DNA from 4 places in the Paenibacillus sp. JT31N17 genome. Region 2 is predicted to be linked to each of the others. Evidence: riboswitches for the same ligand, from Rfam matches in the RefSeq annotation. Region 2 holds a riboswitch; each other region holds the start of a gene.
The links. A riboswitch is a leader RNA that binds a small molecule or an ion and turns the genes downstream of it on or off. The one in region 2 is predicted to bind cyclic di-GMP.
Positions count from the first base shown of each region.

Region 1: linked by a shared signal. The riboswitch ahead of AC0YOB_RS10635 (DUF342 domain-containing protein) and the one ahead of AC0YOB_RS11310 (pyridoxal phosphate-dependent decarboxylase family protein) in region 2 are both predicted to bind cyclic di-GMP.
Region 3: linked by a shared signal. The riboswitch ahead of AC0YOB_RS25460 (acyl carrier protein) and the one ahead of AC0YOB_RS11310 (pyridoxal phosphate-dependent decarboxylase family protein) in region 2 are both predicted to bind cyclic di-GMP.
Region 4: linked by a shared signal. The riboswitch ahead of AC0YOB_RS21560 (hypothetical protein) and the one ahead of AC0YOB_RS11310 (pyridoxal phosphate-dependent decarboxylase family protein) in region 2 are both predicted to bind cyclic di-GMP.

Region 1 is NZ_JBWDNP010000002.1:711,322-719,096, reverse strand. It holds gene AC0YOB_RS10640 (HD domain-containing phosphohydrolase) at 1-891, opposite strand, end outside; gene AC0YOB_RS10635 (DUF342 domain-containing protein) at 993-2,840, opposite strand; cyclic di-GMP riboswitch class I at 2,927-3,012, opposite strand; gene AC0YOB_RS10630 (LytR/AlgR family response regulator transcription factor) at 3,448-4,182, shown strand; gene AC0YOB_RS10625 (AraC family transcriptional regulator) at 4,194-5,105, opposite strand; gene AC0YOB_RS10620 (Gfo/Idh/MocA family protein) at 5,287-6,417, shown strand; gene AC0YOB_RS10615 (sensor histidine kinase) at 6,376-7,775, opposite strand, start outside.
Region 2 is NZ_JBWDNP010000002.1:858,032-865,806, reverse strand. It holds gene AC0YOB_RS11320 (hypothetical protein) at 1-67, opposite strand, end outside; gene AC0YOB_RS11315 (methyl-accepting chemotaxis protein) at 501-2,222, opposite strand; gene AC0YOB_RS11310 (pyridoxal phosphate-dependent decarboxylase family protein) at 2,215-3,897, opposite strand; cyclic di-GMP riboswitch class I at 4,011-4,097, opposite strand; gene AC0YOB_RS11305 (SDR family oxidoreductase) at 4,417-5,295, shown strand; gene AC0YOB_RS11300 (aldo/keto reductase) at 5,400-6,383, opposite strand; gene AC0YOB_RS11295 (5'-deoxyadenosine deaminase) at 6,528-7,775, opposite strand, start outside.
Region 3 is NZ_JBWDNP010000009.1:241,902-249,676, reverse strand. It holds gene AC0YOB_RS25470 (hypothetical protein) at 57-1,010, opposite strand; gene AC0YOB_RS25465 (3-oxoacyl-ACP synthase III family protein) at 1,097-2,086, opposite strand; gene AC0YOB_RS25460 (acyl carrier protein) at 2,177-2,434, opposite strand; cyclic di-GMP riboswitch class I at 2,618-2,711, opposite strand; gene AC0YOB_RS25455 (ABC transporter permease) at 3,480-4,412, shown strand; gene AC0YOB_RS25450 (carbohydrate ABC transporter permease) at 4,426-5,313, shown strand; gene AC0YOB_RS25445 (ABC transporter substrate-binding protein) at 5,373-6,938, shown strand; gene AC0YOB_RS25440 (DUF1796 family putative cysteine peptidase) at 7,098-7,775, shown strand, end outside.
Region 4 is NZ_JBWDNP010000006.1:443,798-451,572, forward strand. It holds gene AC0YOB_RS21525 (asparagine synthase-related protein) at 1-807, shown strand, start outside; gene AC0YOB_RS21530 (paeninodin family lasso peptide) at 822-959, shown strand; gene AC0YOB_RS21535 (aldolase) at 1,081-2,025, shown strand; gene AC0YOB_RS21540 (lasso peptide biosynthesis PqqD family chaperone) at 2,022-2,336, shown strand; gene AC0YOB_RS21545 (lasso peptide biosynthesis B2 protein) at 2,364-2,822, shown strand; gene AC0YOB_RS21550 (ABC transporter ATP-binding protein) at 3,175-4,977, shown strand; gene AC0YOB_RS21555 (helix-turn-helix domain-containing protein) at 5,271-5,600, shown strand; gene AC0YOB_RS21560 (hypothetical protein) at 5,604-5,810, opposite strand; cyclic di-GMP riboswitch class II at 5,790-5,872, opposite strand; gene galE (UDP-glucose 4-epimerase GalE) at 5,975-7,024, opposite strand; gene AC0YOB_RS21570 (lipopolysaccharide biosynthesis protein) at 7,030-7,775, opposite strand, start outside.

The DNA.
Region 1 (7,775 bases), 150 kb from region 2:
CACCTCGACAAGGGGACTCAAGGGATCATTGGCATGAATCAGAATAATCGTGCCCCGCTGTCCATTGGAGAGGCAGACCTCGCTGCCAATCAGCATGTCCATGATACGCGCGAGAAAGCATAACGTTGTCTCCGGATCGAGCAGCCCGTAGGCATTTTGCGACATTTCCAGCAGAACCTGATAGAAAGGAACCTGTTTCTTATAGACCCGCTTCGAGATCATCGCGTGAAAAACATCCGCGACGGCTACGATTTTGCTGAAAGAGTCCATCTGCTCTCCCTTGATGCCATGCGGATATCCGCTTCCGTCCTCGCGCTCATGATGCTCCAGAGCCACCAAGGCGTGCCGCTGCGCAAGCCCCGGCGTTTGCCTGATCAGTTCGTACCCGTAAAGCGTATGCTTCTTCATTTCATCAAATTCTTCAGGCGTCAGCTTGCCCGGTTTATTCATGATCGCTTCAGGAACTTTCGCTTTTCCGATATCATGCAGGAAGCCTGCGATGGTCAGATCCAGCAATTCCTCTTCGCCAAGACCCTTCACTTTGCCGATTAAACGTGCAATCAGCGCAACTGCGATAATATGACGGTAGGTATATTCATCATTTTCGCCGAAATAGGTGAAAACCTGCTTTAAATAAATATGGTTGCTCATATCCACAATGATCGGCACCATCGTATTGCGGACATGCGCAAACGGAATCTCATCGAAGTGCCGGACCTGATGAAAGACGTCCTTGATTTCAACAATAGCCGAATTCAGCAGGTGCAGGACCGGAAGATCTTCAATATCCTCTTCCTTCAGCGTAATTTGATGTTGAATGAGCCGCTTCAGATTTTTTCGTGTGAGCCGGGAAAAAGCAGGCACAATCAAGGCACCCATTTGGTTGTACATATTTTTATTTACTCTCATGCCTACATATTGATATTGCCGAACAGTCGGAGTCACCAAGATTCCACCACTTTCACGGGGTGCTTATTATAGAAGAAATCAGATTAAGCCTGCATCATGTTATCGATATCAAAGGTTGTATTTTCGACAGACTCCAGAATTTCCTTACTGTAATTCCCGATAGAGACTCTTCCCGAGTGCATTCTGACGACGCTGACCCGCCTCTTGGCTTTCAGCAGCGTGGCCGCTCCGGTCTGCCCTCCTACAATCTTCGCCGTGATATCCCCTTCGGCTTCCAGCCTTGAACCGCGGCAAACGGCCAGCCGATGCTTGAAGGATATATTGCCGGCCGAGTACAAATCACTGACAAGAACTCCGTCGCGCTGGATCAAAATATCGCCATTGGATTTGAGCTCGCTGTTATGGCATTGATTGATGGTAATATTGACCAGCGCCTCCTGCATGCGGGCCACCTCCTGATGGGCGTCCGTCAATAGGGACAAGAAGCTCTGGATGCCATTTCTGGTGGCCGACTCAATGAGCTGCGAGGGCTTCAGGAAAACCGCCGCCATTTCCATCAGCTTCTGGTACTCTTCTTTCTTCAGATGGCGGATATTGGCGACCACGGATAGCAGATCCTTGATTAGCCCCGGTATATCCTTCATTTTCTTCTCCAGCAGCAGCAGCACAATCTGTCCGTATTTAACCGTCTGGTCACGTGACTGGATCGCTTGCTCCAGCACCTGGGAGCCGATCAGCAGCTTCTCGATCTGCTTGCTCAGCAGCTTCGAGGTGTTGTATAAACGGTTGAACATGACACCGAAGTATCCCGAATACAGCTTGCTGCCCATTACATTCCCCCGGATATGGATGCATCCCGTTGCTGTGATGGTCGCATTGAAGACACTGCCAATGACATATACATTCCCCAGAGATTCAATAATCATATTGTCGGTTACATTGCCATATACGATCACATCGCCGGAGAAGACAATATTGCCGGTTTCAATGTCTACATCGCCGGAGACGGTATACGCTGTCGAGATATCAAAGACTTTGATTTTGGTTCCCGTAATCCGCGGGCGTCCTTCTTTTCTGGCGATAATGGCCCCCTGTGGAGTCAGCTCTACGCCCGACTTGGCTACCAGCAGGATATCAGCCGGCGCTTTGGGCGTGATCAGATTGCCGTAAACATCGTATCCCGGGATGCCGTCGATAATCGGGGATTTCCTGGCAATAACGTCGCCGCTGGTGACGGAAGGGATTTGCAGATGATTGCGGAAGTCAACCGTCCCTTCCGTTTCATGGAAACGGCTTTCGATCTCCTCGGAGAAATAAATCTCCAGCTCCGCATCCTTCCCGGGTACGGGAGCTTTGCCCCTGGCGATGAGAATCGGGCTGTAGGTCGGCTGCAATAATTCCTGATGAATAGCGGCCAGGTCGACGTTTGCTTTGATCGACTTCTTTTCAAGCACGGCGGCGACATCTGTCAAATGCACACTTTCAAGAACCATATTCCTGTCTTCCTCGGCAGATATTATGATTTTGGCAAGAGGCTCTGTATCGGTTAGCTGCCAGGCATACCGTTCTTTGGCGTGCAGGTGGAAATAAGCGTGAAGCTTGTCTTCCGAGACTGTAATCTCATACATCGGTTGATTCTCAATTTCCCAAAGGATGCTGTCGCTGGAAGTCACGTTGATTTCTGAATGTATGTCATGATGATTTACCTTTAGTTTGACCGGGGCAATAGCGCTGATGACGGGGAGCTTGCCATTATTGACGGGATCATGGACAATAATCCGGTGTTCAATTACCTGAATCCAGCCGTCCTGCTTCAAGGGGCTTCTGATATCCCTTTCGTCTGTGGAAGATCTGGAAGCCGCATCCACCTCACCCAGATGCAATTGCTTGATCAGCTGGGACAATTCATCTTCAGAGATTTTTTTCTTCACGTTAACACCTCTCAAACCTCAGACCAGAATGGTTTTTTTTAACAAAAAAAACACCATCCGATTGGATCGTGTTTATACACCACCAATTCGGCAGCCTGGCGACCATAGAGATGCTCTCTTTAGGCCCATAGCTTTGCGTCCCTGACTTTCGGCAGGTTTGCCTTTATCGTTTGAGTTTCTTAATTATTAGTCACTAGTTCCTATTTGAATTTTAATAATTAGGAAAATATACCTTGCAAGTCCAAATTGAGTGTACTAAAAGGACTGTCTTTTGTCTAATGCAGTCAAATAAAGAAGTTCGCCTGTTTACAGCCGTTCATACCTGAAATCTGCCATGTTCAGGCCGGAAAAACGACTATTCAAGTCATTCGACAACTATTTTCACTCCACTTCCGATAGGCACGAAGGGTGATTGCATTTTAATATTGTTAGCGTTATGATTTCAAATCATATCATTCCGTGATTCTGCAAAAAAACGATGATTAAAATAGATATTTCTAATAGATATTTAAAATATAAACGGTTTTCATATGGGGTTTTTGAATATTTTTCCATTCCGCTTTTTTTCGTCGGGCAGCCCAAAACAAGTATTGGAGTGTAAACAAGAATGATAAATATCAGGGTCATTATTGCTGACGAAGACAATCAAACGAGAGAAACTGTCAAGAAGTTTATCACTGCGCTTCCTTATATTACGCTCATTGGCGAAGTTCCCGACGAACATTCCGTTATGGAAATCATGGTCCGGGAGAGGCCGGATTTAATTTTGACCGATCCTTCGCAGCCGGGGCTGGGCGGACTTAAGGCGCTGAAGGACTATTTGCAGATCATCCCCCGTCTGAAAATGATCTGGATGGCCCCAGGCCAGGAGTATGCAATCGAAGCGTTCAATATGGGTGCAGTCGACTATATCATAAAACCGGTCCTTCGCACCAGACTATACAAGGCGCTGGAGCGGACGAAACATACCCTCGAAATGGAACGGAAGGCCAATCATTTGTTCATCAATCCGGACCCCAAGCTGATTATAAAAATCAATAAAAATATTCATATCATTCCTTTTAATGAAATACTTTTCATAGAAAAGATGGGAAAAAAATCTATTATACATACTCTGAATAACGATCCCCTTGAAACCTATGACAAACTGGAACCGGCTCCTCATCTGGTACAGGCTCACCGCTCCTATCTGATCAATCTCAGCAAAGTGTCCCGTATAACCAGGATGGGTGAAACCTACCAATCCTTCTTCGGTAGCTACCCCAGACAGGCGTTGATCGCCAAATCGAAAATGAAAGATATTCAGGAGCAGCTTCAGCTGAGGGACCCTAAACAGCCTTAAGCAATAGGCAGTCAATTTCCGGTTTCAAGCTTCATTCGCGATTTCACCGAACGCGCATATTCCGAAGGACTCATCCGCGTGGCATTCTTGAATGCCTTGGAAAAATAATGGACGCTGCTGAACCCCAGCTGCCGGGAAATCTCTGTGAAATTATAGCTTTCCTCCCGGATGTACCGCTTGGCGCGCTCGATCTTAAGCTTCGAGAAGTACTCCTTGACGGAATAGCCGGTATTCTGCTTGAATAAGCTTTTGAGCTGGGTTTTGCTGATATGCAGCTCGCCGCAGATATCGTTCACATTCATCGGACCGCCGATTCTTCCTTCCATAAACAAAAGCGCCTGCCTGGTCAGCTCATCCTTGCTTTTCTCCCGGGCTGGCGAGGACAAGGGCTTCTCCGGCTGCAGGAGACTGCTTTTGCGCAGCAGACGGATCAGGAAAATTTCCAGGTAACAGCGGAGCAGCTGCTCACTGCCGATCACCGCACCCTCGCGGCGCTCCAGCGGATGGCGGAACGGGAAAATGAAGGCATTCTCACCCTCCTTGATCATCTGCGCCAGCAGATTGCGCTCCTCATCCTCCAGACTGAACACTTTATCCGCAAAACGGTTCATTGCGCCGGAGCGGCAGTCGAACGTCATGACGATCGCATTGGGCGCTTTGCCCTTGGCGGCATAAAATTCATGAAACTCATTCGGCTTATGAAATATAATCATGCCCTGCTTCAGCAGCTGTCTCCTGCCGTCGGCAAACACCTCGATTTCTCCCTTGTCCACGTACAGAAACTCCCAAAAGTTATGTTTCTCACCGTTAAACCCGAAGTCCTTGTCCAGTTCAAAATAATACATCGTGATGAGCTTCTCAATGACAAGGGTCTGCTGCAGCGGTGTCCGCTGCAGATCGTCCAGCTCTGCTTGCGTGCTCACTTGCAATCATCACCTTCCGCATTTATCCGTTAATGCTATCATACCGCGTGCCGCCAGCGGCGGGAAGGGTCGCCCGATAGCAAAACAACAAAAAACGGGGCTTTTTGAACAAAGCCCTTCCGCCTCTCAGCTCTTATACTGGTAGTAAATCCAGTCAAGCAGATCATAGGAGGATGGCAAGATGAATTTGGGTGTAATCGGTTATGGGCTTCGCATACGCACGATCATTGCGGAGATTATCAAGCAGGAGCCCTCCTGCAGGGTGACGGCTATCGTCGATGTGCGGAAGGATGAGATCCGGGAGGAGCTTCAGGCGCAGGGGATGGACAGCATCCATTATTATGATACTGCCGAGGAAATGCTTGGCGCGGAGAGCCTTGACGGCATATTAATCGGCACGCGCTGCTCGCTGCATACGACAATGGCGCTGAAGGTGCTGCAAAGCGGAATTCCGCTTTATCTGGAGAAACCGGTATCCACGACGATGGAGGATTTAAGACGGCTGAAGGCGGGCTTTGAAGCTTCCATATCGAAGGTGGTGGTATCGTTTCCGCTGAAGCTGACGACGATCGTCCAGCTGGCCAAGGAAATTATCGATTCCGGCAAAATCGGTACGGTGGAGCATGTGCAGGCCGTGAATAATGTGCCGTATGGCGGGGTTTATTACCAAAGCTGGTACCGTGACGAGCAGGAAACCGGCGGACTGTTTCTGCAGAAGGCCACGCATGACTTCGATTATATCAACAGCCTGCTTGGGATCAAGCCCACCGAGATTGGCGCGATGACCTCCAAGCAAATTTTCAAGGGCACGCGGCCGGCAGGCCTGAAATGCGTCAATTGCGAGGATAACCGGGTCTGTCCGGACAGCACCGCCTTCAATAAAGATCGCTGGCGCAGCTGGGAGTACTGCTGTTATGCGGAGGATACCGGCAACGAGGATTCCGGGAGCTCCCTGATCCGTTACGAATCCGGCATGCATGTCTCCTATTCGCAGAACTTTTTTGCCCGCCGGGAGGCAGCCGCGCGCGGAGCGCGTTTGCTTGGCTATAAGGGGACGCTGGAGTTTGATTTCTACACCGGCAAAGTGAACGTATTCATGCATCATACGCCGCGTGTGGAAACCTATGATATTTCAGGGGGCGAAGGACATTTTGGCGGCGATTCCACCCTGGCGCAAAATTTCGTGGCTATCATGCAGAACGGCGCGGAATCGCTCTCCCCGCTGGAAGACGGTTTATTGAGCGCGTTGATGTGCCTGAAAGCCAAGGAATCAGCCGAGACCGGCATGTTCCGCTCCATTGATTGGGCGTAGCTCGCGGCGAAGCAGCGGGAGGGAAAAATAAAACGTGACTTTTCCTTCCTGTGCCCGAACACCGAAGGAAGCGTTGTGGCTCTGCAAAATGGTCCCGGCAATGGACAGCCCGAGACCGGTGCCGCTGAATTTTTTGCTGCGGGAGCTCTCCATGACATAGAAGGGCTCCCATACCCGCTCCCACTCGGCCTCCTTCCCGGTGTTCGTGCTGTTGGTGATGCGGAATTGAACGGCGTCCTCCTTCGCCGCAAGCGTCATGGCCACCTGTTTGCCTGTCGAATATTTCATCGCATTCGTCATGAAATTGTGCAGGGCGGATTCAAGCTTCCTCCTGTCCGCCATCACCCATGATTCAGCGGGCAGGCGGTCGTCCACCTCAAGCTCCAGGTCCTGCTGCCGGAACGCAATCCGGTATGCGACCAGCATCTCCCCAAGCAGCTGCCGAAAATCGACCGGCGCGAATTGATACGTCTCGGCCTGCAGCCTGGAGAGCTCCAGCAGACGGTCGATCATCCCGGACATGGCTTCGCTCTGCTGCCGGATCACATCGGCATAGCTGCCATCGTCCAGACCGTCCTGAATGCCGGACGCATACAACTGAATCAGGGACAGCGGCGTTTTCAGCTCATGCGAGATATCCGCGATAAACGTCCGAAGATTGGCATTCTTCGCTTCCAGCGATTGATGCGCGTCCTCCAATTTATCGCTCATCCGGTTGATGCTGCCGGCCAGGGACTCAATTTCATCGCCCGTCCGGATATCCGCCTTGGCAAACGACAAATTGGAAATCGCCTCTGCCGTTTCAATCAGCTTCGCAAGCGGTTTGACAATCCGGGTCGTATACAGAGCGGACAGCACGATAAGCAGCAGCAGCATGCCAACCCAAATGTACAGATTGAAGCGGTTGACGATCCGGATCGTATCCGAGGAATAGGAGATGGACTCCCCTACCGCAAACACATATCCGCCTGCAGGCAGGAAATTGACCAGGAAGCTGGACTTCAGCTTGGCCTGATCATATATTTTATTGACCCTTCCCCCTTCGCGCAGTGCCGCCACGCTTTCCTCGGCCAGCCAAAATTTGCTGAGGGCGATGCCCTTCCGGTTAAACTGCACGATGAGCCGGCTGTTCAGGTCATTGACCGTATCCGCCAGGGAAGTATACGCGATCGTTACCTGATACTGCTCCTCCATAGATCCGATCCGCTCCACCAGCTGCCCGTACTCCATGCCCGCCAGCTCCGAGGTCAGACCGGCAAGCTTATGCTTCTTCTGGTACAGGAAGTATTTGGGAAGAAAAAAAGTATTCACGGCAAAAGACAGCACAAAAACCGCGCACAGCGCCACCGTAATCCGCA
Region 2 (7,775 bases):
ATGAAATAGAAAACAATGCGATGCTTTCAATGATGGAAAATAACATGAACAACAAAAAAACACTCATTTGATCAACCGTCCCTCAGTTTACTGAACCCCGCTGTGCGATAAATTCAATCGCTCTATCCTTTAGCCATATTGGCCTGCCACCATCTAACAGTGCATCCGGTTTAAGAAAATCACCCCTATACTCCGGATTGAGCGCCCGTTTGCCGGCAAGTGATATATTTTGTTGGGATGTCCCCAGATGCTTGGAGAGCCAAGCGGCTGTCACGTATTCCAGTAGTTCCATTCGCTCTCCTTTCCCGTATCCGCCTTATTACCTCATTATACCCAAGCGGTTGATATGTACAAGCGAACAAAACTATTTTCCAGACGTTTCTTGTCTCTATAGCAGCTGGTCCCGGTTGTTATACAAGAACGGGAACCTGCTCCTAAAAAACTAGGAAAAGGTTCCCTGCTTGGGGCGGTACCCAATATGCAGAACATTCATAAAAAGCTTACTGCACTTTTACTTTGAAACGGCTTGCCGATTTCAGAAGTTCTGCCGCCAGATCCGAGCACCTGCCGATGGATTCGGTCAATTCCTGCATCGTAGCGCTTTGCTGCTCGGCAGCCGCTGCGACCTCTTCGGAGCTTGCTGCCTGCTCCTGTGTAATGCCGGAAATTTGCTGCATGGCCGAGGTGATCTGCCCGAACGACCGCTCCACATTGACAACAGCCTCCTGCAGCTGCTCGGTGCACGTCGAAAACTGGCCAACTCCCTTAAAAATACCTTCGAAATTGGCATGCGTCTCGCTAATCCAGGCATGTCCCTGCGTGACGGCTTCATTGCCTTCAACAATACGGTTGATAACCAGCCGGCTGTTTTCCTGTGTGACCGAAACCAGCTCGGATATAGACAAAGCGGACTGTGAAGATTGCTCGGAGAGCTTCCGTACTTCCCCTGCAACTACAGCAAAGCCTTTGCCCTGCTCACCGACACGGGCCGCTTCAATCGATGCGTTAAGCGCCAGCAAATTCGTTTGGCTGGCAATATTCGAAATAATGGTTACAATATCTCCGATAGCCCGCGAATTATGCCCCAGAAGCTCAGCGGCCTCGAGGGAGTGCCGCATTGCCTCCTGTATGACCTCCATCTGATGCAGCGTCTTCTCTACCAATTCCCGCCCGCCTTCGGATTGCTCTCTGACAAGCACCGCAATTGACTGCATCTCCTCCACATCCTGGGTGACCTCAGAGAGCTCCCCGTCAATTTCAGATACAGCTTCCGAACTGTTCGTGAGCCCTTCGACGATCCCATTGATGCCCTCGCTCATTTTGTTCATGGATACCGCTACCTGCAGCGCACTCTGGCTTGTCTCTCCCGATGCCTGATGCAAATTGCGTGTCGTTCCCGAGATCTCGTCCGACGATGATAGAATCTGGCGGATCAGCTCCTGCAGGTTCTGGCTCATCTGTCCGAACGACTGGGACAGCTTGCCCATCTCATCCTCACGCTTCAGTATAATCTGCTCGCTCAAGTCTCCGGCAGCCACCTTCTCCGTGGCCGACATCAGCCTGCGTATCGGCTTTGTGAATATACGGCTGATCGCCAGCGATACAATGGAGCCAATCAATAAAACGATAATGGTTATGATGACGGTGGACCAGAATATGGTCGATGACATTTTTGGTATAACAGAGGCATCCAGGTCGATACCGAGCAAGGTGCTCGTGTTTCCATCCGTGTAGGGAACGAAGATGGATTTATGAATACCGAATTCATCCTTGTAGATTTCGCTGACAATTGTCTTGTTGTCGGTCAGAGCCTTGTTCATATCAGCCGTAAACGGATAGTCGGTCCCGTAATCGTCCGGTACATCGGCTAACACGACGATATGGTCCTTACCGCCGCTTTTGGACAGCACATACACATTCTCCAGACCATTCTTAACTTTGACCTGTTCCAGATTTTCTTTCAGGGCGGCATAAAGCGGGTCGCTTGCATCCTTTACTTCGGCCTCGTAACCGGGAATGCCGGCTACCAGATCCGAGACAACCCCGATATCCGTATTCAGCCTTAGATCAAACTGCTGCAGCAGCTTATCGACCAGATTCGTATTGACGTAATAAGTTGTGCCTGCAAATGCGGCGCATGTAAATAATTGCAGCAGCAGGATGCTGATGATGACTTTGAGCGACAGTCGTTCCCGCACGGGACGCAATAAGGAATTAAACAACTTCGACGGACCTCCCTGATTGATACGGAGAATGGTACTGCTCATAAATTTCGTCTACTCTCTCCTTTAAGTAGCCGACAATTGCCGGGACATGCTCAAGCTGTGTATAAGGCGAGATCACAAACAGCTTGCTGGCGTATAAGGGGACTTCCACACCTTCCTGGGATAAAACCAGCAGATGCTTCTTGGTGTCCCCAAAAAACATGTCATCGCGCCGCTCCCCGAGCAGTTCGAATAATCGTTCATTAAGCCGGTTGTTTCGGACGAGCTCATCAAGCGGGCACTCCCCGGCCAATTCCTCTTGGAATCGGGAAATCCGGTTCTCATAAATCCTCAGCAGTGTCGTAATACCGGGATTGTCGGGGTTTGCGATCACCATCTCGGGAACTTCCTTCATGAGCTGCCTGCGGAAAGCCAAATTGACCGATACAAACTGCGCCAGCAGCTGTTGATACCCTTCAATGCCAAAAGCCTGCAGAGCGCTGTAGATGCTGATCGAGCTGGCCATTCGGGAGCATTCCAGCGTGTAACCGGTATGATACTGGCCATATCCGCGGTATCCCACATAAGGCGTTTCGTCGGGATTCAAATCAAGCAGCCGCAGAGATTCCGCTTCTTTAACCAGGAGCAGGCTCGTCAGATACGGCGTTTGTCCCAGCTTTTGAAAATCAAAGCACATGGTATCGGCCAGATGAATATGCTTCATTTTGCCTGCGATCGCATGGAGAGCTCCCAGCGTTTCCATGTCCAATGCAAGCGGATTAAGGGCAAAATCATAATCATTGAAAAAAGCGAAAAATCCTCCCAGCGCTGAGTCCGCATGAATATGCGGCCTGTTTAATCCATTAGCCGCGGCAGCTTGTACGGCAATATTCATAATATCGGAAATATCGTCAATTCCCATAGCATCGGTCGTCCCCGTAGTGGCGACGATATAGATCGGAATCCCGCCTGAACGAATAACCTGCTCCAGCTTCCATTTCAAATCCGCTGTGTCCATGGAGCTGTCGCTTCTTGTCCGGATTTTGACCAGACGGTCGCTTCCAAGTCCTGTCGCTTCCATGGATTTGTACAGACTGTAATGAGCCGAATCCGAACAGAAGGCATACAGATTATTCGGCACTCCCGTGCGTGAAGCATCCGGAGCGAATTTGGCGATTGCCAGCCGCAGACCGGTGAAGATTGCCCCCTGTCCGCCCCAGGTTGTGTAGCCGCCGCTTCTCGTATGGTCATAACCGGCCAGCTTGGACATCATGCTGACGACCCGCACTTCAGCTTCAGCTCCGGCCGGGCCATATACGTCCCACAAATTATTGCCGTTGACAAGCATCGCGGCGAGCATTCCCATAATGCCCGGAATCGATGCCATAGGCAGAATATTGGTCATAAAATATTTGGTATGGTAGGGATGCGCATGCATCAGTTCAATCAGGCCCCGGGTTACATCTTCCATCGCCTTCCCCTGCGGGGGGATAACGCTGCTCTCATTCAGTTGTCCATAGAAATCGCCTGACCGGTCCTTGCTGCCCTTCAGGTTTACCCTCTCAGGGTCCTTCAAAAGATCGAAGCCCGTCATCAGCTGCTCCATAAGCTTCATCAATTGCATCCGGTCCTGCTCATTCCCATCATCGCTCGGAAACCATTGACGTACATCTTGAACTGGTGACATCTTCATGTAATAGCCTCTTTTCTGTAACCAATTTATTTTGTGATGCGAAAAACCCATAAATGATCCGCACAGCAAAAAAACAGCATAATGGGCATGGCAAGCCTAAACAGCTGTTAAATGGATGCAACTGGCTGGCATTTCCACTGTTGGATGATGCCCCTGTAGTTTTGCGTCACTACTTTTCAATAGCTTTGCCTAGTATTCAATTTGTCTTCGCCATGGAAATAATAGACCGGGAAGCTTAGTCGTATATTACTATTTTGTTCCATTATCTTCAAGGATTTTTGGGCCTTTTAACAATAAAATTATAAATAAGTTACGAATTTATTACAATTATTGACCTTTCGACATTAAAACCAGTTCTAAAGACTTATTTTTTTTCAAGTTTTCTCCTCTTTTCTAGAGATTTATTTTTTTTCATTTCTGCATGCCCGGGGTAATAGTTCAATGGAACGCGTAAGAACAACGTATTCGTGGAATGATAGCTTATCGAAAGGAGTTGTTTCTCAAATGACGAAGCAGCCTATGACATCTTCAGGCGAAACGCCAGCAAGGCCAACCACTTTACCGCCTCAGCATCAAAGCCGGCAGCCAGGACTGGAATCCAAAATGACGCCAAGCCCGCAATTTGAATCTTCCGGATTAAAGGCAGCGGGCAAGCTGCAGGGCAAGATAGCCATTATATCCGGAGCAGACAGCGGGATCGGCCGTGCCGTTGCAGTTGCTTATGCCAAGGAAGGCGCCGATATAGCCGTTCTATATTTGAATGAACAAAGCGATGCGGAGGTAACCAAGCAGTTCGTGGAAGAGGCCGGCCGCCGCTGCATTCTGCTGGAGGGAGATATCGGCGATCCGAATTTCTGCCGCCAGGCCGTGGAGGAAACCGTTAAAAGCTTGGGAAAACTCGATATCGTCGTCAATAACGCGGCAGAGCAGCATCCCCAGGATAAGATTGAGCTCATTATTCCCCAACAGCTTGAACGGACCTTCAAAACCAATATTTTCGGGATGTTTTATTTAACGCAGGCGGCTATGCCCCATTTGGCAAGCGGTGCAGCAATCGTTAATACGACATCCGTAACCGCCTACCGGGGAAGCCCGACATTGCTCGATTATTCGGCGACCAAAGGAGCCATCGTTTCCTTTACCCGCTCCCTGTCCCTCAATCTTGCCGATCAGGGCATTCGCGTCAACGCCATAGCGCCCGGCCCTATCTGGACACCTCTTATTCCTTCAACCTTTGATGAGCAGAAGGTGGCCAAATTCGGCGCCGATGTCCCGCTCAAGCGTGCCGGACAGCCGGAGGAACTGGCTCCCGCTTATGTGTACCTCGCAAGCGAGGATTCTTCTTACATGAGTGGTCAAGTCCTTCACATCAATGGCGGGGAAATTGTGAACGGGTAGCATTCCCGAAGAAAATGATCTGCAGCTTGGAACAATTTAAAGAGGCCCGGACAAGCGAAGGAATTCGCTCGTCCGGGCCTGCCCGTGCTTAACTATTCTCTTATTCAATAAGGTCCTCTGATATAGTTGTGGACCTCTTGCTCGTAGAATTGATGGATTTTGTCGAGCTCGCTTCGCGTATAACCCGGAACATTGGCCGCCCGCAAATTATCTTCCACCTGCGAGACGTTTCGGAATCCCGGTATGATACAGGTAATATGGGGATTATCCAGAAGGTAGCGCAGCGCGGCGCTGGCCATATTCGTTCTGCCCTCGGCAATCCATGACAGCTCCTTGCTCAGTGATACGCCCATCTCGAAGGCAATTCCGGCGAAGGTCTCACCAACATTAAAGCTTTCGCCATTACGGTTGAAGTTCCGGTGATCGTCAGGGGCAAATGTTGATTTCTCCGTGAACTTGCCCGTCAGCAGCCCGCTGGCAAGCGGCAGACGCACCAGAATGCCCACTCCCTGCCCGAAAGCCTTGGGAATCAGCTCAAGCTCCGGCTTCTGCCGAAACAGGTTGTATATCACCTGCAGCGCCTTTACATTGGGATGCTGCAAGCAAATAAAACCCTCTTCGACGGTTTCAACGCTTACCCCGTATTCGCGGATTTTGCCTTCCTCGCGCAGACGGTCAAGCGCGCCGAATACCTCGCCGCTTCGCAGAATATCCGTAGGCGGACAATGCACCTGGTACAGATCGATTCTTTCGCGGCCCAACCGCTTCAAGCTTGCCTCGCAATAGGCCCGCACCGACTCGTAGGAATAGGAAGCCGGATCCAGAAGATCACCGGCACGGCCAAACTTGGTCGCGATGTAAATTTCGTCCTCCCGCCCTTTTGTCGCTTTGGCGAGCAATTCCTCACTATGTCCTTCACCATAAACATCTGCGGTATCGAAGAAGTTGACGCCCTCTTCCATTGCACGTGACAGCGCTTTGAGCGCCGAACCATCGTCCGTTCCGCCCCAGGATCCGCCGATAGCCCATGTTCCGAAGCTGATTTCACTAATGTGCAATTCGGTGCTGCCCAGTTGTCTGTACTTCATGATATCAACCGCCTTTATGTTTTGATGGCGCTTTCTTGCCTTGTTCCATTATGACTGCCATTCCCGCATACTGCAAGAGGACGAGTCGCTAAAATACAGAAATGGCGAGCCTGCTCTCCTGCAGACTCGCCAAATATCCTCAGGTCAAATCCTTGCGAGCAGTCTGGCGATGGATTTATCCGCTTCCCGGAGCACGAGCTTCTTGTCCATCGTCCGTACTCGCCCCCGCTGAACGACGTTTTTGCCGTCTACCCACACAGAGTCGACATTACCGCGGGAGGCGGCATACACAACACGGGAGTACGGGTCGGCATCAAAAGAGGGAAACGTGTGAAAATCATTCAAGTTCAGCAGGACCAGATCGGCCTTCTTGCCCTTCTCGATGGAACCGATCAGATGATCCATACCGAGTGTCTGCGCTCCGCCGATTGTAGCCATTCTCAGCACTCTCCGGGCATCCATGCTCTCCGGCCCGCATCTGGGCTTGTGAAGCAGAGCGGTCAGCCGCATCTCCTGGAACATATCCAGCGTGTTGTTGCAGGGTGCCCCATCTGCGCCAATTCCCATTCCGATGCCCTCATCCAGCAATTCGGGCACCATCGCGATGCCGGAGGCGAGCTTCAGATTGGAACCCGGACAATGGGTCATCTTCGTACCGGTCCGCTTCATGATGGCCCGCTCTTCCACGTCCAGCCAGATGCAGTGAGCGAGAACCAGCCGGGGGGAGGTAAGGCCTATATGATCAAGATAGACAATGTTGCGCATACCGCGCTGACTCATTACAAGTTCGATTTCCTCCTGATTCTCCGCCGCGTGCGTATGAACCAGCACTCCGTAACTGGCAGATAAATCGCGCACCTCAGTAAGAAGACGCTCCGAGCAAGAAACGACAAATCTTGGACAATACGCATAGCTGAGACGGCCGCCATCATGGCCATGCCACTTCTCCAGCAGCCGTGTGCTCTCCTGCAGGGAGGCTTCGGTTTGTTCCTGAAGACCTTGCGGCACATCGCCGCCCGCATCCATCATAACCTTGCCGGATACGGCCCGGATGCCGCTCTGCGCCATGGCTTCAAAGGCGGACTCGGTGTGGCTGACAGTCTCCATATCCAGAATTGTCGTGGTCCCGCTGAGCAGCAGCTCGCCAATGCCGAGCATGGCCGAATAATAAATAGATTCCGCATCATGGGCAGCCTCAAGAGGCCATATCCTTGTCCGCAGCCAGTCCATCAATGCCATATCGTCCGCGCGGCCGCGGAAAAGCGTTTGGCATAAATGGATATGGGTCTGCACGAATCCGGGAAGCAGCAGCTTTCCACGGGCTTCAATGACTGTCGTATCCGGCTCAAGGTCCGTAATCCTGCCGCCAACCTCAGCGATGATATCATCCCT
Region 3 (7,775 bases), on a different contig from region 2:
GGAAAACCCTTACTTTTACTTTTTTTTGCAATTACAATCGGTTTTTTTTCAACGCTTCAAACTTTCTCAATTTCTAAAAAAATAACTACCTGGTTTTGCTCCACAAAGATATCGACATCGTTTATACTTTCTTGTGGTATTAGTTCTACGAGCTCTTGCATTTGTCCATTAGTTCGATAAATAAGCCACCAATCCATCACAGCTTCCATATAGCCACAATCAGCAACGTCCGGAAGATAATTACCTATCAACAACCGTCCTCTTGGGTTTAGTAAATCAAATAACTTGCTAGTTAATTTTTTTGCTACGCTATCCTTCAGATAATCATATAGACCAGCAGTGTATATCAAATCAAACTTAGGAAGAGACACTCTATCTTTAAGAATGTCAAGAACAGAGGCATGTATGGCTTCACCAAAGTCTTTTATCAGCTCTTCTGTCACAGAAAGGGATTCTTTATCTTGATCAATGGCCACAAACTTACCAATACTTTGGTTATTAGTCGTAACACTATCTTGCACTTCTCTTAAATGACCAGAAGAGATCGCAAGAATAGAAGGATTCTTAATTCGTTCTGATGTTTGATTAATTTTTCTGGAGAGGATACGTCTTCTTTCACGAACAGCATTGCATGCATTGCTTATGCTGTTTAACTCGTAGTATAGAGCCTCCGAAACATCTGCTTGTCCCTCCTTGAAAGGTAGCAAAGTTTTGTCATTATAAGCATAAATCAAGTCCATCATGACAGGGTCACCTGCATAGCCACGTGGTTTTTCGAACACTCGACGTGTTAGTGGCTCCTGTAGAAAGAAATGGTGTATTGAATGTTCACGATATTGTATGATAAATCGTTCCCAGTCTTCTGTTGATAAATGTGTACGTATGTTTCTTAATCCACCATACAAAGTACTTAAAGCTGCAGAGAATTGACCTTGATTAATCAATCCTTCAACCTGACCAAAAAGAAGCTCTTTTATATCCGTAATGTCCAACCTATCGGCTAGATTCAATTTAGTGCACCTCCGCAATAATCATGAGTACGTCCATTATATAGAGAGCATTTCGGATATTATTCGATTTAGATTAGTCCTTTCATTTACCAAGTAAGAGAGCATACTCCCCATGACAGACCCGCACCAAACCCGGCAAGCATCAGTTTATCCCCACGTTTAATTCTTTCAGCTTTCAATTCGTGGTATAAGGCAATGGGAATAGTTGAAGAGTTCGTATTTCCGTAGTCCCGAATCTGTATAGAGAACTTGTCTTTAGGAATCTCTAGCTTACCGCGGAGAGCGTCTATCACATATTCGTTAGCTTGATGAAAGACAAAGAAATCGTAATCATGGACAGTCTCTTTGTTTTGCTCGAGAAATCTTTTTATACTTAGTCTTACTTCTTTTAATACAAAATTAAAGACATCGAAGCCATCCATATAAAGTTCAGCTCTTGAACGCGTGTTACCCAATTTATCAACTTGTTCTACTAGCGCTTCAGGAGTAATGGGTTCGCGTAACCCACCTGCAGGAATGATTACTTTGCCTACACCACCACCATCTGTACCAAAAGTGAAGGTTCCTATAGATGAAGTCCCAAGTTCACTCCTGGATAGTAAAGTAGCCGTTGCACCATTTCCAAATAAGGGCCGTATAGATTTGTCTTTAGGATTTACAAATTTGGTGCTAGTATCTGAGGTGACCAACAACACATTTTTCGCCGTTCCGTTTTCAATCAATCCTTTGGCTAAGGAAAGTGTATACACGAACCCTGAGCATGCAAGGTTAATATCCAAAGCCCCACACGAATTTGGTAGACCTACTCGATGTTGAATTAAACAGGATGTTGATGGCATTAGATAATCAGGTGTTGCCGTACAGTACAATAGAAACTCAATCTCTGACGGGTGACATACATTAGAATCAAACAATTTTTGTATGGCTTGACATGCTAGGTCCGAGGGGTATTCATTATCACCAGCGATATGTTTGGAGTAGATGCCTGTTTTTTGGGTTACGCTACTTTCTGGATCGTTATATTCTTTGTTCTCAGGAACGGAAACTTCAATCGCTTTTATAAAACTTGTATACATAAATCTCACCCTCTTTGTCGCAATGATGGAGACCAAATATATTCAGTGTAGACCCGAATAAGATCAACATTAAAACTACAAATCAAATCATTACTCCATTTTAGATAATTTCGTTTCCACTTGATCGATTATCTTTTTGACAGTAGAAAAGTCCGAAATGAGTAGTTCGTCACCATCATTAAAATTAACTCCAGTGCTATCTTCCAAATCAATTACCAGTGTCACGAAGTCCAAAGAGTCTAGTCCTACCGCAGTTAGATCTTCGTTCATATCAATCTCACGTTGTAACTTCAATGTTTGTTTCACTATTGCAATAATTTCCGGTGTGACTTCATTAATAGTTTTCATTAACTTATCTCCTCATTAATGTAATTTTGTAGCTTAAATGAATAGTTTAGCTATTTTTCTGTTCAACCAACCCGAACAGATAGGCGAATGATCCTTTCAAATCGGATCCTACAATATTTTTTGTACGCAAAAAACCTCCAATCTAATAGATTAGGAGAATACGAAGGAAAAATATCCATCATATTCGGTAACTGGCTGGCATCATGGAATAGCTCGTCCACCTTAGCCCCTATAGCTTTGCGTCCCCCCTTTTCAGATGGGTTTGCCTTTGTCGCATGAAATTTTAATTTACTTTACTAATATATACTTATATACCACATTATAGAATGGTCTTTTCGACCTATTTCGGTAAATTTCAACAAGATTCGTGCAAAATTCTTATGTGAAACGAAATATATGACCCCCTCTCTACGTTTAATATCTTTCAAATTGCTCCCCCACGCCCGCCGCGCCAGGAATTTTTAAGCATATATCGATTTCCTAAAACTTACCTTTACATATGAATTTAACTAATTTTTTATAGGTTTCCGCCTATCTCAACAATTGATCAGCAAAACACCCAATACTAAAAAAACCTCTATAACATAAATTAACCCAATAATAACTTGTATCTTTACTCTTAATTTCTTATATCGGTTTATTTCGTATATTTTTGAGCTGCATATATTAGAAACCATAATCTCCGCGAGACTCCTCCCATTGCATGAAGGAATCGACAAAACTTTACAAAAATCGCCATCCCTATTATAATACATTTGCTTACAAGATTAATTATTTTGTTTGTAAATTATTGTACATATTGAGAGGGTTAAAAGGAGGTGTAGCGGCAAAATATTGGATATTATTGGAAATATAAAAAACGATGGGAATCTATAATTCATCTATATGAAAAACACTCAAATGAATGCGCGCTTGACAAAGATTTTTGGATTTAAGCAAGACAGACAAGGTCAAAGCAATTATTTTAAGTTGTGAAAACTTCCGGTTTTGCTTCTGCTTTTGTCGTCATTACCGACGATCTCGTCATGTAGAAGGGAACATCGAAATGAAACTGCTAGTGGCCGGTAAAAAGGCTAAAAATCTCCGGCGATACGTTGCGTTAGGGCTTATGATGCTGCCGGGCATCCTCTACCTTTTGATCAACAATTATTTGCCGATGTTCGGCGTCATCATCGCGTTTAAAGATTTCAACTATACCAAGGGCATCTTCGGCAGCAACTGGATCGGGTTCAAAAATTTCGAGTATCTATTCAAGACATCCGATGCGCTCCTGATTACCCGAAATACCATTCTATATAATGCCGCTTTCATCTGTTTAAACCTAATCGTGCCGGTCTTTATGGCGATTCTGCTCAATGAAGTCAGGAAAAGGTGGCTATCGCGCTTTTATCAGACCGTTATCCTGCTGCCCTACCTGATCTCGATGGTCATCGTCGGCTACCTCGTCTTCGCGATGCTCAGTGCGGATACCGGCTTCCTGAACAAAACGGCCCTGCCGATGCTGGGCTTGCCGGACTTCTCCTGGTACAGCGAGGCGCATGTATGGCCTTATATTCTGACCGTTGTTCATCTATGGATCAGCGCGGGCTCCTTGAGCGTGATCTACTTAGCCTCGATTATCGGCATCGATCCCGAGTATTACGAGGCGGCTACGATCGATGGGGCCGGTAAGTGGCAGCAGATCAAGCGCATCACAATTCCGCTGCTGGTGCCGGTGATTACGATTATGACGCTGCTGCAGATCGGCCGCATCTTCTATTCCGACTTCGGCTTGTTCTATCAGGTGCCGCTGAACGCGGGCGCTCTGCAATCGACGACCAACGTCATCGATACGTATGTCTACCGCTCCCTGATGACACTCGGCGACGTCGGCATGTCCTCGGCAGCCGGCGTCTATCAATCGCTTGTCGGTTTCGTATTGGTGCTGGCGGCTAACTTCGTCGTCAGAAAAATTAACAAAGATCACGCTTTATTTTAAGAAGGTGGCTCGCATGAAAACGAATAACTCTGTCTGGCAATGGTTCGTGCACATCGTGCTGCTCTTCATATCGACCTTATGCCTGCTTCCGTTCATTTTACTGCTCATCACATCCTTTACGGACGAGCAGTCGATTCTTCGCCACGGATATTCCTTTTTTCCGGAGGCCTTCAGCATGGCTGCCTATCAGTACTTATGGCATGAAATCGACCGCATTTTGCGCGCTTACGGCATCACGATCGCCATTACGGTGATCGGGACCGTTGCCGGACTGATCATTACGGCGCTTCTAGCCTACCCGCTGTCGCGAAAGGAGATGCCTCTCGGCAGGTTCTGGTCGTTCTTCGTGTTCTTTACTATGCTGCTTAACGGCGGACTGGTGCCGCAATACTTAGTCTACACGCAGCTGCTCGACCTGAAGAACACGCTTTTCGCACTGATCGTGCCGGGACTGTTAATGAATGCCTTCTATGTGATGATGATGCGCACGTTTTTCGCGACGTCGATCCCGGCTCCCGTAATCGAGTCGGCCAATATAGACGGAGCCGGCGAATTCCGGACGTTCGTTCAGATCGTGCTTCCGCTGTCGCTGCCGATCTTGGCAACCGTCGGGCTGTTCCAAATGATTCATTATTGGAACGATTGGTTTAACGGCATGATCTACATTACGGACAGCAAGCTGTTTAGTCTGCAGAACCTGCTGAACCGCATCCTGCTCGACTTCGATTTCCTGACCAGCAGCAACTTCGCAGGTAATACGGGCGATAGATATGCTGATGTTCCGAAGGAGACGGTGCGCATGGCAATGGCGGTCATCGGAATCGTTCCGATTCTGATTGCCTATCCGTTCTTCCAGCGCTATTTCGTAAAAGGGCTCACGATTGGCGCAATTAAAGGGTAAGGCCTTCTCCAGTTTTCCGCTGGTTGGCATATAACATTCTCTCAGGAGGTTTTCATTCCATGTTGAAAAAACGAAAAGCCGTACAAGCAGGACTGGCTGCCCTGCTGGCATCGGTAATGCTGCTGGCAGGCTGCGGCGCGAATAACGCAAGTAGCGCTAATAATGCGGGCGGCACCCAAAACGCTGGTGGGTCATCGTCATCCGAGCCAACCTCATCGCCGACATCAATCGCGTCGGACCTGCCTCCCTATGAGCTTAAGATCGCCTTTTGGGGCAATGATCAGAAGGATTTACCCGAAGTCGAAGAAGCAATGAACAGAATTTTGAAAGAAGAAATCAATGCCACGATCAAGGTGATGCCGGTAGCTCCCAGCCAGTGGGCGCAGCAATCGAACTTGATACTCACCAGCGGCGAGAAGGTGGATCTGATGATCGCCTCCACTCTACATAATTATCCCTCGCTAGCGGCAAGTGGGGTATATCTTCCGCTTGACGATCTGTTAGCAAAATACGGTTCCGGCATCCAGGCAGCCGTGACACCTGCCCAGTTATCGACTGCTAAAGTAAACGGTCAAATATATGCCGTTCCGACAGTCAAGGACATGGCCTCTTACTACGGCATTGAGATGCGTAAAGATTTGGTCGACAAGTACCATATTGATATAACCAAAATCAAAACTCTTGACGATCTAACTGCCGTCTTCCAGACCATCAAAGAAAACGAACCGGATGTAACGCCGCTTGTTGCCAAAAACCCTGGAACCTCTCCGTTTTATGCAGGTTTCCTTCCTTTTGATCCATTGGGGGGAAGCATCGGAGTGCTGCCGGATTACGATAATGGGCTGAAAGTGGCCGATTGGTATGAAACGCCTCAATATGCAGATGAATTGAATTTGATGAATAATTGGTATCAAGCCGGTTACGTGCTGAAGGACGCTGCTACGAGCAAACAAAGCGGCATCGAGCTCGTGAAGGCAGGGAAGGCATTTGCGTTCTTGGGAAACATGAAGCCTGGCTTTGACGCTGAAATCTCCCGGGTTGTCGGCGCAGAGATGGTCAGCGCCAGACTGACCGACGATCATGCGACCTCCGATACGATTAACAACTCCATGTGGTCGATTCCGAAAAGCTCCGAGAATCCCGACAGAGCGATGATGTTGCTCAACCTGCTTTACTCGGACAAACAGCTGTATAATCTGCTCGCCTGGGGAATCGAAGGTAAGCATTACGTGAAGAAGTCGGATAATGTGGTTGATTTCCCGCCGGGCGTTGATATTATGAACGTTTCTTACAATTTCAACTTATCCTATTTGTTAGGAAATCAGTTCCTGTCCTACACCTGGACCTCAGAAGACCCGGACAAGTGGAAGAAGACAGACGAATTTAACAAGAACGCTACACCATCGAAGGCGCTAGGCTTTGTATTTAATGTGACCAATGTGAAAACAGAAGTGGCCGCGGTCAGTAACGTAGTGTCTGAATACGCCCTCAGCCTTGAGACGGGGACGCTCGATCCCAAGGAAAATCTGCCGAAGTTCATCGACAAATTGAAGGATGCAGGAAGCGATAAAATCGTAGCAGAGAAGCAGAAGCAGCTTGACGATTGGGCAAAAACTCAGCAATAACGGCAAGTGCATCACTATTCTTCAATCTAGGGATCGGATGAGGGCTGTTGCTCGAATTTCATCCGTATCTCTAGTCTTTTTCAAATAAAACGATTGGATGGGGAGCATCCGTGAGGAATGGGTACGATATTAGTGTAGATAGAATGGAGTGGATGAATAATGGATGATTGTGAACTATTTAATCATTATTATGATGCAATTATTAGTTTGGGCAACGACTGTTCTACCGCGGAGAATTTAATTTCAAATGGCTTAGTTAAAATTAGTAGTCCATTTGACTGGATTGAGAGCGATGATACATCTCAAGTTATTAAGCAGTTCGACACAAACTTTGAATCTTTTTTTAATATTGAAAATCTACAGTTAGCTGAAATACAAAATCAAGATGGACGAGTAGTTATTTTGGACAAAGAAACAAATTTTGTGTCAAGACATGATATTTCGAGTGAGAATTTTGTGAATCCGGATTCATTTGGAATCCTTAAATCTAAATTCACCCATAAAGTTGAAAGTTTTAATCAAACATTAATTTTTTGTGAAACTATTCTTTTTATTAGACGTTCTAATGAAGCTACAGATATTGATATGATGAAACTAAAAGATTCTCTGGATAGAAGATTTACAGATAAACAAGTGCATTTATTGCTATTAAAAGATAGCCAAAACGACGTAATCCAGGAAATAATGAAAGATACATGGGTAATATCTTCTACATTCAATTATACCGGAATCAATCCTAAGGATAGTTGGAGAGGAGACTATGTAGCATGGAAAAAAGTATTATCTAAACTGAAGCGAGTATCACACTTGGAAATACTAAAAAAAGTATTACTAGAA
Region 4 (7,775 bases), on a different contig from region 2:
GTCATGCTGAACGGCCAGCGGGGCAATTGGACCATCTCATGGGGACCGGCGCTGGATTATCAGGTCAATCTGATCAGACAGTTCCGCTGGATCCGCTTCTACCGGGAGCTGCAGCAGTACAGCCACAGCCTTGGCGTGAAGAAGTCGCGGGTCATGTCCGTCGTCGGCAAAAAGGCTTTCCCGTTCTATGGAAGGTTTACGACGCAAAAAAGCGATTATCAGCTGCCGATGCTGATCAATCCGAAGTTTGCGAAGCGGACGCAGGTATTCGAGAAGCTGCAAACCTATGGGCTTAACACATGGGGTTCTCCCCTGAACAGCGCCTACGCCATCCGAGAGGACCAGTTCAAGCAGCTCTATTTCTGGAACATTAACGGTACGATCGGCACCAAGCTGTCGCTCAAATATCTGATGTGGGACCGCGACCCGACGAATGATCTGCGCGTCATCCGCTTCTGCCTCTCCGTCCCTGACGATCAATTCGTCCAAAACGGCGTAGACCGCGCCTTGATCCGCCGGGCCACCGAAGGTTATTTGCCCGACAACGTCCGGCTGAACCATCGCACCCGCGGCGTTCAGGGTGCCGACGGCGTGCACCGGATGGCCGAATCATGGGATGCTTTTATAAGCGAGCTGCATCAGCTTATAGCAGACCCTGCGGCTGCAGAATTTTTGAATACGGAGCAGCTGGCTGATTCATTGGGCAAGATCGGCACCGAGCCCCGGCCGGAGCTTGCGTTTGATTTCAACTACCGGATTCTGATGAGAGGCCTGATCTTCTACCGCTTTATCAAAAAACAGACTTGAGAGGAGGTGATACTATGCAAAACGAAGCCAAAAAACAATGGCAAGCGCCATCATTGGAAGTTCTTGACTACAAAATGACTATGGCAGGACCAGGCGTTCATCTGCCTGATGCTGTTCAACCGGATCCCACAGAAAACATTCACTACAGCTAATCTTCATTGATGGCCGCTTATGTACCAGAGTGTATATAGGCGGCTGTCAACCGTTTGCGGGCGCTCACGCATCCGCATGCTATGGACTGAATTATGAATCGGATCAACTGGAGTGAAAATGATGATCGAAACGACCGCTCTTGCTTACTATCACGCTTTTGGCTGCGTCATTCAAAGCGCCATTCCGCTTCCGGAGCTGACCGAAGCCTGCGGGTCAACCGGGGAAAATCTGCAGCAGCAGGCTCCCGCTACCATTAGCGTTGCGGATTTACTGCCGCTATGGAACGCAGAAGCAGCTCTGGATGAAATCTGGGTCGTTCGTGGAAGCGCAGTCATGTTCCAGGTGCCGGATGTGGCCATTTTCCGTATCGAGGATGGCTGTTCTATTGCCGTTTCCCCTTTCCCTGAATCGGATCCGGACAAAATCAGGCTTTATGTATTGGGCACCTGTATGGGTGTGCTGCTTCTGCAAAGAGGAATTCTTCCCCTGCACGGCAGCGCTGTCGCTATCGACGGGAAAGCCTATGCCATTGTGGGACATTCCGGTGCCGGAAAATCCACTCTCGCTTCCGTTTTGCTGGACCGCGGCTGCCGGCTGCTGAGCGATGACGTCATTCCCGTTATTCTCAATGAAGATCATATGCCAATCGTGCTTTCTTCCTACCCGCAGCAGAAGCTGTGGCAGAACAGTATCGACGAACTCGGCATTCATCATACAGATTGCAAGCCGCTATTTGACCGTGAGCTTAAATTTGCGGTGCCGGTCCGCTCCGGGTTTCACCCTTCTCCCCTGCCGCTTGGCGGCGTATTCGAGCTGGTGCCGGGTGAAACCGATACCGGGATTCAGCCGGTTGACGGGCTTGAACGGTTCCATACCCTGCTGCGCCACACCTTCCGCCGCTCGTTAATGGAGAAGATGGGCCTCATGGAATGGCATTTCGGCATGCTTGTCCGGTTCATCAACCGGCTTCCGGTATACCGGATCGGCCGTCCCGCCTCCGGATTCACCGCGCACTTGCTCAGTTCGCTTCTGCTCGAAACCATTCAAAAGGAGGAAGCATCATGAACCCAAGCGTTGTACAGCCGACCGGAACTGTCTCGCAATACCCCGGCAATATCGTGAGCGACATGGATGGCGAGAAGGTCATGCTGAGCGTCCGCAATGGCAAATATTATAATTTGGGAGAGACCGGCGGGAGAATGTGGGAGTTGATCGGCGCAGGCAGTCCCGTTGTCCGGATCGTTGAAACGTTGACGGCTGAATACGAGGTTGACAGCAGCGAATGCGAACGCGATGTTTTGCTGTTTCTGAACCATCTGCTCGAGCATGAACTGATCCTGTACGCCCAAGCGGATGAACATCTGTCTGCATCCTAATTTTCATTTAAAAAGTAGGGACCTCATATGAAAATCTTCAGAATTCTCCGCAAGCTGCTTCATACGGACAGAAGGACGCTGCTCATGTTCGTCGAGGCATGTCTGCTGCTGGGCTGGGCACGATGCCAGCTGTTCCGGCCATTCGCCGCCATCGCCCCGAAGCTGGGAGAGCAGACCCGGGAAACCTCCCTGGACTATGACCCGCCCTGTATGCCTGCAATCAGACAGGTCGCGCATGCAATCAATACCGTTAGCCGGCATACGCCATGGGAGAGCAAATGTCTGGTGCGCGCCATCGCGGGCATGAAAATGCTGGAGCGCCGCAGAATCGACAGCACCCTTTACATGGGAACTGCCAAAGACAAGACCGGGCAGCTCATTGCCCATGCCTGGCTGCGCAGCGGCCCCGTCTATATTACCGGCGCGGAAGTTATGAACCGGTTTATCGTTGTGCAGAAATTTGCGAAGGCAGGAAGAAACGGCTGACGCCGTCCACTGGCGGCTAAGTTAGTTTCTTCGCATAGACCTTATAGACATTTATCTACGTGAACCTGATACAGGCTATAAGGCGGGAAGAAACGGCTGATGCCGTCCTCTGGCGGCTAGGTTAGTTTCTTCGCATAGACCTTATAGACATTTATCTACGTGAAACTGATACAGGCTATAAGGCCGGGAAGAAACGGCTGACGCCATCCACTGGCGGCTAAGTTAGTTTCTTCGCATAGACCTTATAGACATTTATCTACGTGAAACTGATACAGGCTATAAGGCCGGGAAAAACCGGCTGCCGCCGTTCATAGGAATGGTGGCGAGAGGTCTCACTTTAGGAGCGAGTTTGATGAACCCCATCCTGCATTACATGAAGCGTCTATACGCTTATTCCGGAGCTGCCCTCACAATCAATCTGCTTGGTATGGTATTCAGCAGTCTCCTTGAAAGTCTCGGCATTCTGCTGCTGATCCCCATGATCAGCATGAGTGGGATTTTGAGCGTACAGCAGGCAAGCGGCTACGATTTCAAAATTCTCGAAGAGCTGCGGGCAATGCCACAGACGTTGGCGCTGACCCTGATTTTGTCTCTTTATGTATTGATCGTGTTCGGTCAAAATCTCATTCAGCGTAAAATAACGATCCGCAATGTGGAGATCCAGCAGATCTTCAGCCGCAAGCTGCGCTTTGAAACCTACAGCACACTGCTCGCGTCCAGGTGGTCCTTTTTCCTCCAGAAGAGGAAGTCGGATCTCATTAATCTGTTAACGATCGAGCTTGCGCGCGTCATTAGCGGAATCAACCTGTTTCTCCAGCTCGTGACCTCCTTCCTGTTTACGCTTATCCAGATTGTGTTCGCCTTCTGGCTCTCGCCGGCCATGACTTTATTCGTACTGGGCTGCGGAACGGTTCTTGCGCTGTTCTCGCGCCAATATATTCATCAGGCGAAGGTGCTCGGCAGTCAAACCTCGGAGCTCTCGCAAAGCTACCTTGCCGGCATTACCGATCAGTTGAACGGTATCAAGGACATCAAGAGCAACAACCTCGAGGAATCCCGCCTGGGCTGGCTTCATTCGCTTACCCAGGGGATGATGCATGAGCAGATGGAGTATATCCGGCTCAGAATGAATTCGCAGCTGGTTTACAAAATATCCTCTGCTCTATTGATCGCGGGCTTCGTGTTTATCTCATTCCAGTTCTTTCATACGCAGGGTCCCCAGCTTCTGCTGGTTATCCTGATCTTCGCCAGGCTGTGGCCGAGATTCACAGGCATTCAATCCAATCTGGAGCAGCTGGCGGCAACGGTCCCCGCCTTCAAAGCGCTCATCAGCCTCCAGAAGGAATGCGCGGAAGCGGTGGAGCAGCACGAGGCGGGTCCTGCCGGCCTGAGTCCGGCCCCGCTTCGTCTGGAGCATGGGCTTACCTGTGACAATGTGTATTTCCGCTACCACCGGCAGGAGGCTGCGCATACGCTTCAGGCAATTAATCTGTTCATTCCCGCTAACCGGATGACAGCCTTTGTCGGACGTTCCGGCGCGGGAAAAAGCACGTTGATCGATCTGCTGATGGGCCTGATGCAGCCTGAATCGGGCCGGATTCTCATCGACGGAGAACCCATTACCAACGCGAATCTGTTTGCCTACCGGCGGTCCATCGGCTATGTGGCGCAGGACCCCTTTCTGTACAATGCCAGCATCAGGGAAAACCTGCTGATGATCAGGCCCGATGCCAGCGAGGATCAGCTGTGGGAAGCGCTGGACTTCGCCTCGTCCGCTGAATTTGTCCGTGCGCTGCCTCTGGGGCTGGAAACGCTCATTGGCGACAGGGGCATCCGGCTGTCCGGAGGCGAAAGGCAGCGGCTTGTGCTGGCGCGGGCCATCATCAGCAAACCGGCCGTGCTCGTGCTGGACGAGGCGACAAGCGCGCTGGATACCGAGAACGAGAAGAAAATCCAGGAGGCGCTGGAGCGGTTGAAAGGAACTATGACCATTATTGTGGTCGCCCATCGTTTATCCACAATCCGTCACGCGGATCAGGTCATTGTCATTGATCAGGGGAAAGTGGTGCAGCGCGGAGGCTTCATGCAGCTTGCGTCTGATCGGGACGGAGTATTCGGCCATCTGCTTGATAATCAGAAGGAAGCCATTGTATAGCTGCCGTAGAGGATGAGGAAACAGGCAGATTCATGCGGCCATGCATGAAAAGAAACGGCTATCGCCGTCCTTTGGCGGCAAAACCCTGGTTTCTTCCCTCAGAAATATAAGCAAAGTATAATCGGGATTTATACTTTCATATATTTCAAAAAAAAAGCGGAAAAGTCTTCAGCGCAATAAAACCGCTGTTCACTTTTCCGCAACTGTTCGTTATAAGCAACAGATTCTTTCTTAATGAAGAAGAATCCGATATAATAAGGTTCAGCAAGCTATAACATTGGAGGATACGTATAATGATTGGAGAACGCATACAACTGCTGCGCAAAAGAAAGGCGCTCTCTTTAACCGAGCTCTCTGAGCGGGCGGGCGTGGCCAAGTCCTACTTAAGTTCCATTGAACGTGGGATTCAGCAAAATCCCTCCATTCAATTTCTCGAGAAAGTCGGAACCGTACTGGGTATTTCCGTAGAAGAACTGCTTCACGTCCAGAAGTCCGATGACGAAGCAAGGCAGCTTGACCGGGAATGGGAAGACCTCGTACGCGAAGCCATGGCATCAGGCGTGAGCAAGGAACAGTTTAAAGAATTTCTGGAATTCAACAAATGGAGGCTCCACAAGGATTAGGCACTATGTAGATGTATTTTCTTCCATGGGTAATGTGCCGTTTTCCAGTTTCGGGAGGGCGCTCAGAACACCCCGGATGACTTCCCGGTCAAGCCCCATTGCCCGTGCGATCATAATCAATTCAACCCACTCTTTGTCCAAATTATCCTTGCGAATCCGTTCTGCAAGCGCCATAACCATTTCCTCCGCTCCGAATTCGGCCGGTTGCACCACTGACTCCATGCGTTTAAGGTGCCCAGGTAAAAACGCACTTCTTCGTCTCCTATTTAAATGTAATCGTTTTCTATATTCACCATTATAATCAAGCCTTTCCGCTGATGCTGTCGCTTCGTGCGATCGAATTTTGATTTTTTCAACTAATTTTGTCGAATAATTCACATTTTTAGTAAAGCAGTCATGAACCGATTCTCATGGATATCGTAGCCTTCGGGATTATTCGCCTGCCATCGCCAAGTATCCTCGCACATCTCCTCGATACAACGGTCTGCAGTCCATCCAAGCTCTTGTCTGGCCTTCCGGATGTCCGCGCAGCTGACCGCAATATCCCCCGGCCTGCGGGCAGCGAAGCGGTACGGCACATGAATCCCCGTCGCTTTCTCGAAGGCCGCTATCATCTCCAGAACGCTTGAACCTCGCCCGGTTCCCAGGTTGTAAATATTCAGACCCGATGAATCCAGAATGCGTCCAAGGGCTCTGATATGCCCAAGCGCCAGATCTACAACATGGATGTAATCCCTGATTCCCGTGCCGTCAGGGGTAGGATAGTCGCTTCCATATATGCTCAGCTCTTCCAGCCTCCCGGCAGCCACCTGCGACAAATAAGGCATCAGATTGTTAGGCGTGCCCGAGGGATTCTCACCGATTCTCCCGCTCTTATGGGCGCCGGCAGGATTGAAATAGCGGAGAATGCTGATTCCCCATTCGGGATTGGATGCCGCCAGATCCTGCAATATCTGCTCAATCATTTGTTTGGTGCGGCCATAGGGGCTGGATGCGCCAATGGGCGAATTCTCGGACACCGGCATATCCCCGGATGCCCCGTACACGGTGGCAGAAGAGCTGAACACAAGCTTGTGCACGCCATATTTGCTCATGATCTCGCACAGCGCCAGCGTGCTGTTCATATTCATCTCATAATACCAAAGCGGTGAACGAACCGACTCGCCGACCGCCTTGAGACCGGCAAAATGGATGGCGGCATCGATTTGATTTCTTGCAAAAACGGCCTCAAGAGCGCTGCGGTCTCTTACGTCCAATTGATAGAACCGAAAGGATTTCCCTGTGATTTCCTTTACCCGATTGAGCGCCTCCGGGCTGCTGTTGGCGAAATTATCCACCACAATGATGTCATATCCGGCCTCCAGCAGCTCGACGCAGGTATGGGTTCCAATATATCCGGCCCCGCCGGTAACCAATATCGCCATAAGGATTATCCCTCCATATTGTGATTGACCTTGCGGCTCATCGCCAGCCTGCGGATGATGCTCCGGCTGATTCCGAGCAGATAGCCAAACTCTTCCGTACGGTGAAACAGTGCGATATAAAGAACATTCACGGTGAAAAAGCCCGCAATGCCTTTCCCTATCAGCTCTGCAAAGCCGTTCGCGGGAATGAAATGGCATACTGCGCTGGCAAGGGCATAAGCACCCGCGCCTGCCAATGTATAGATGAAATAGGTCTTGAAATAATCCGTCAAGGGCCGCTGGAATACATTCCGGTAGACAAAATAAGGAGTCGTCCAGAAGGGAACGGCCAAGCTGCTGATGAGCGACCCGATAAACACGCCGGCTATCCCGATCGTCTGGACGAGCGTAATGGACACGCCAAGGCATACGGCCGCCTGAATGAGCGGGGCATAACGGTCCTGATGGAAGATGCCTGCCGTTGTTTTCACCGTCGTGATGGAATTTCTCATGCCTCTTTCATAAAACAGAGCCAGCAGCAGAACGAGCACGCTGCCGCTCATCAGGAAATCCGGACCGATCCACAGGGTGATGAACGGTTCGATTAATAGGGACAAGAGAATGACAAACAGCGAATACAACCAGAAATTAAGCAGCAGCGTCACTTTATACACTGCAAATATCTTATCCTTGCTCTCCTTGGATACCAGATTGCCGATGCTGTGATACATATTGCTGAAAATCTGATTGATAAAGGTCCGCCCGATTTCGA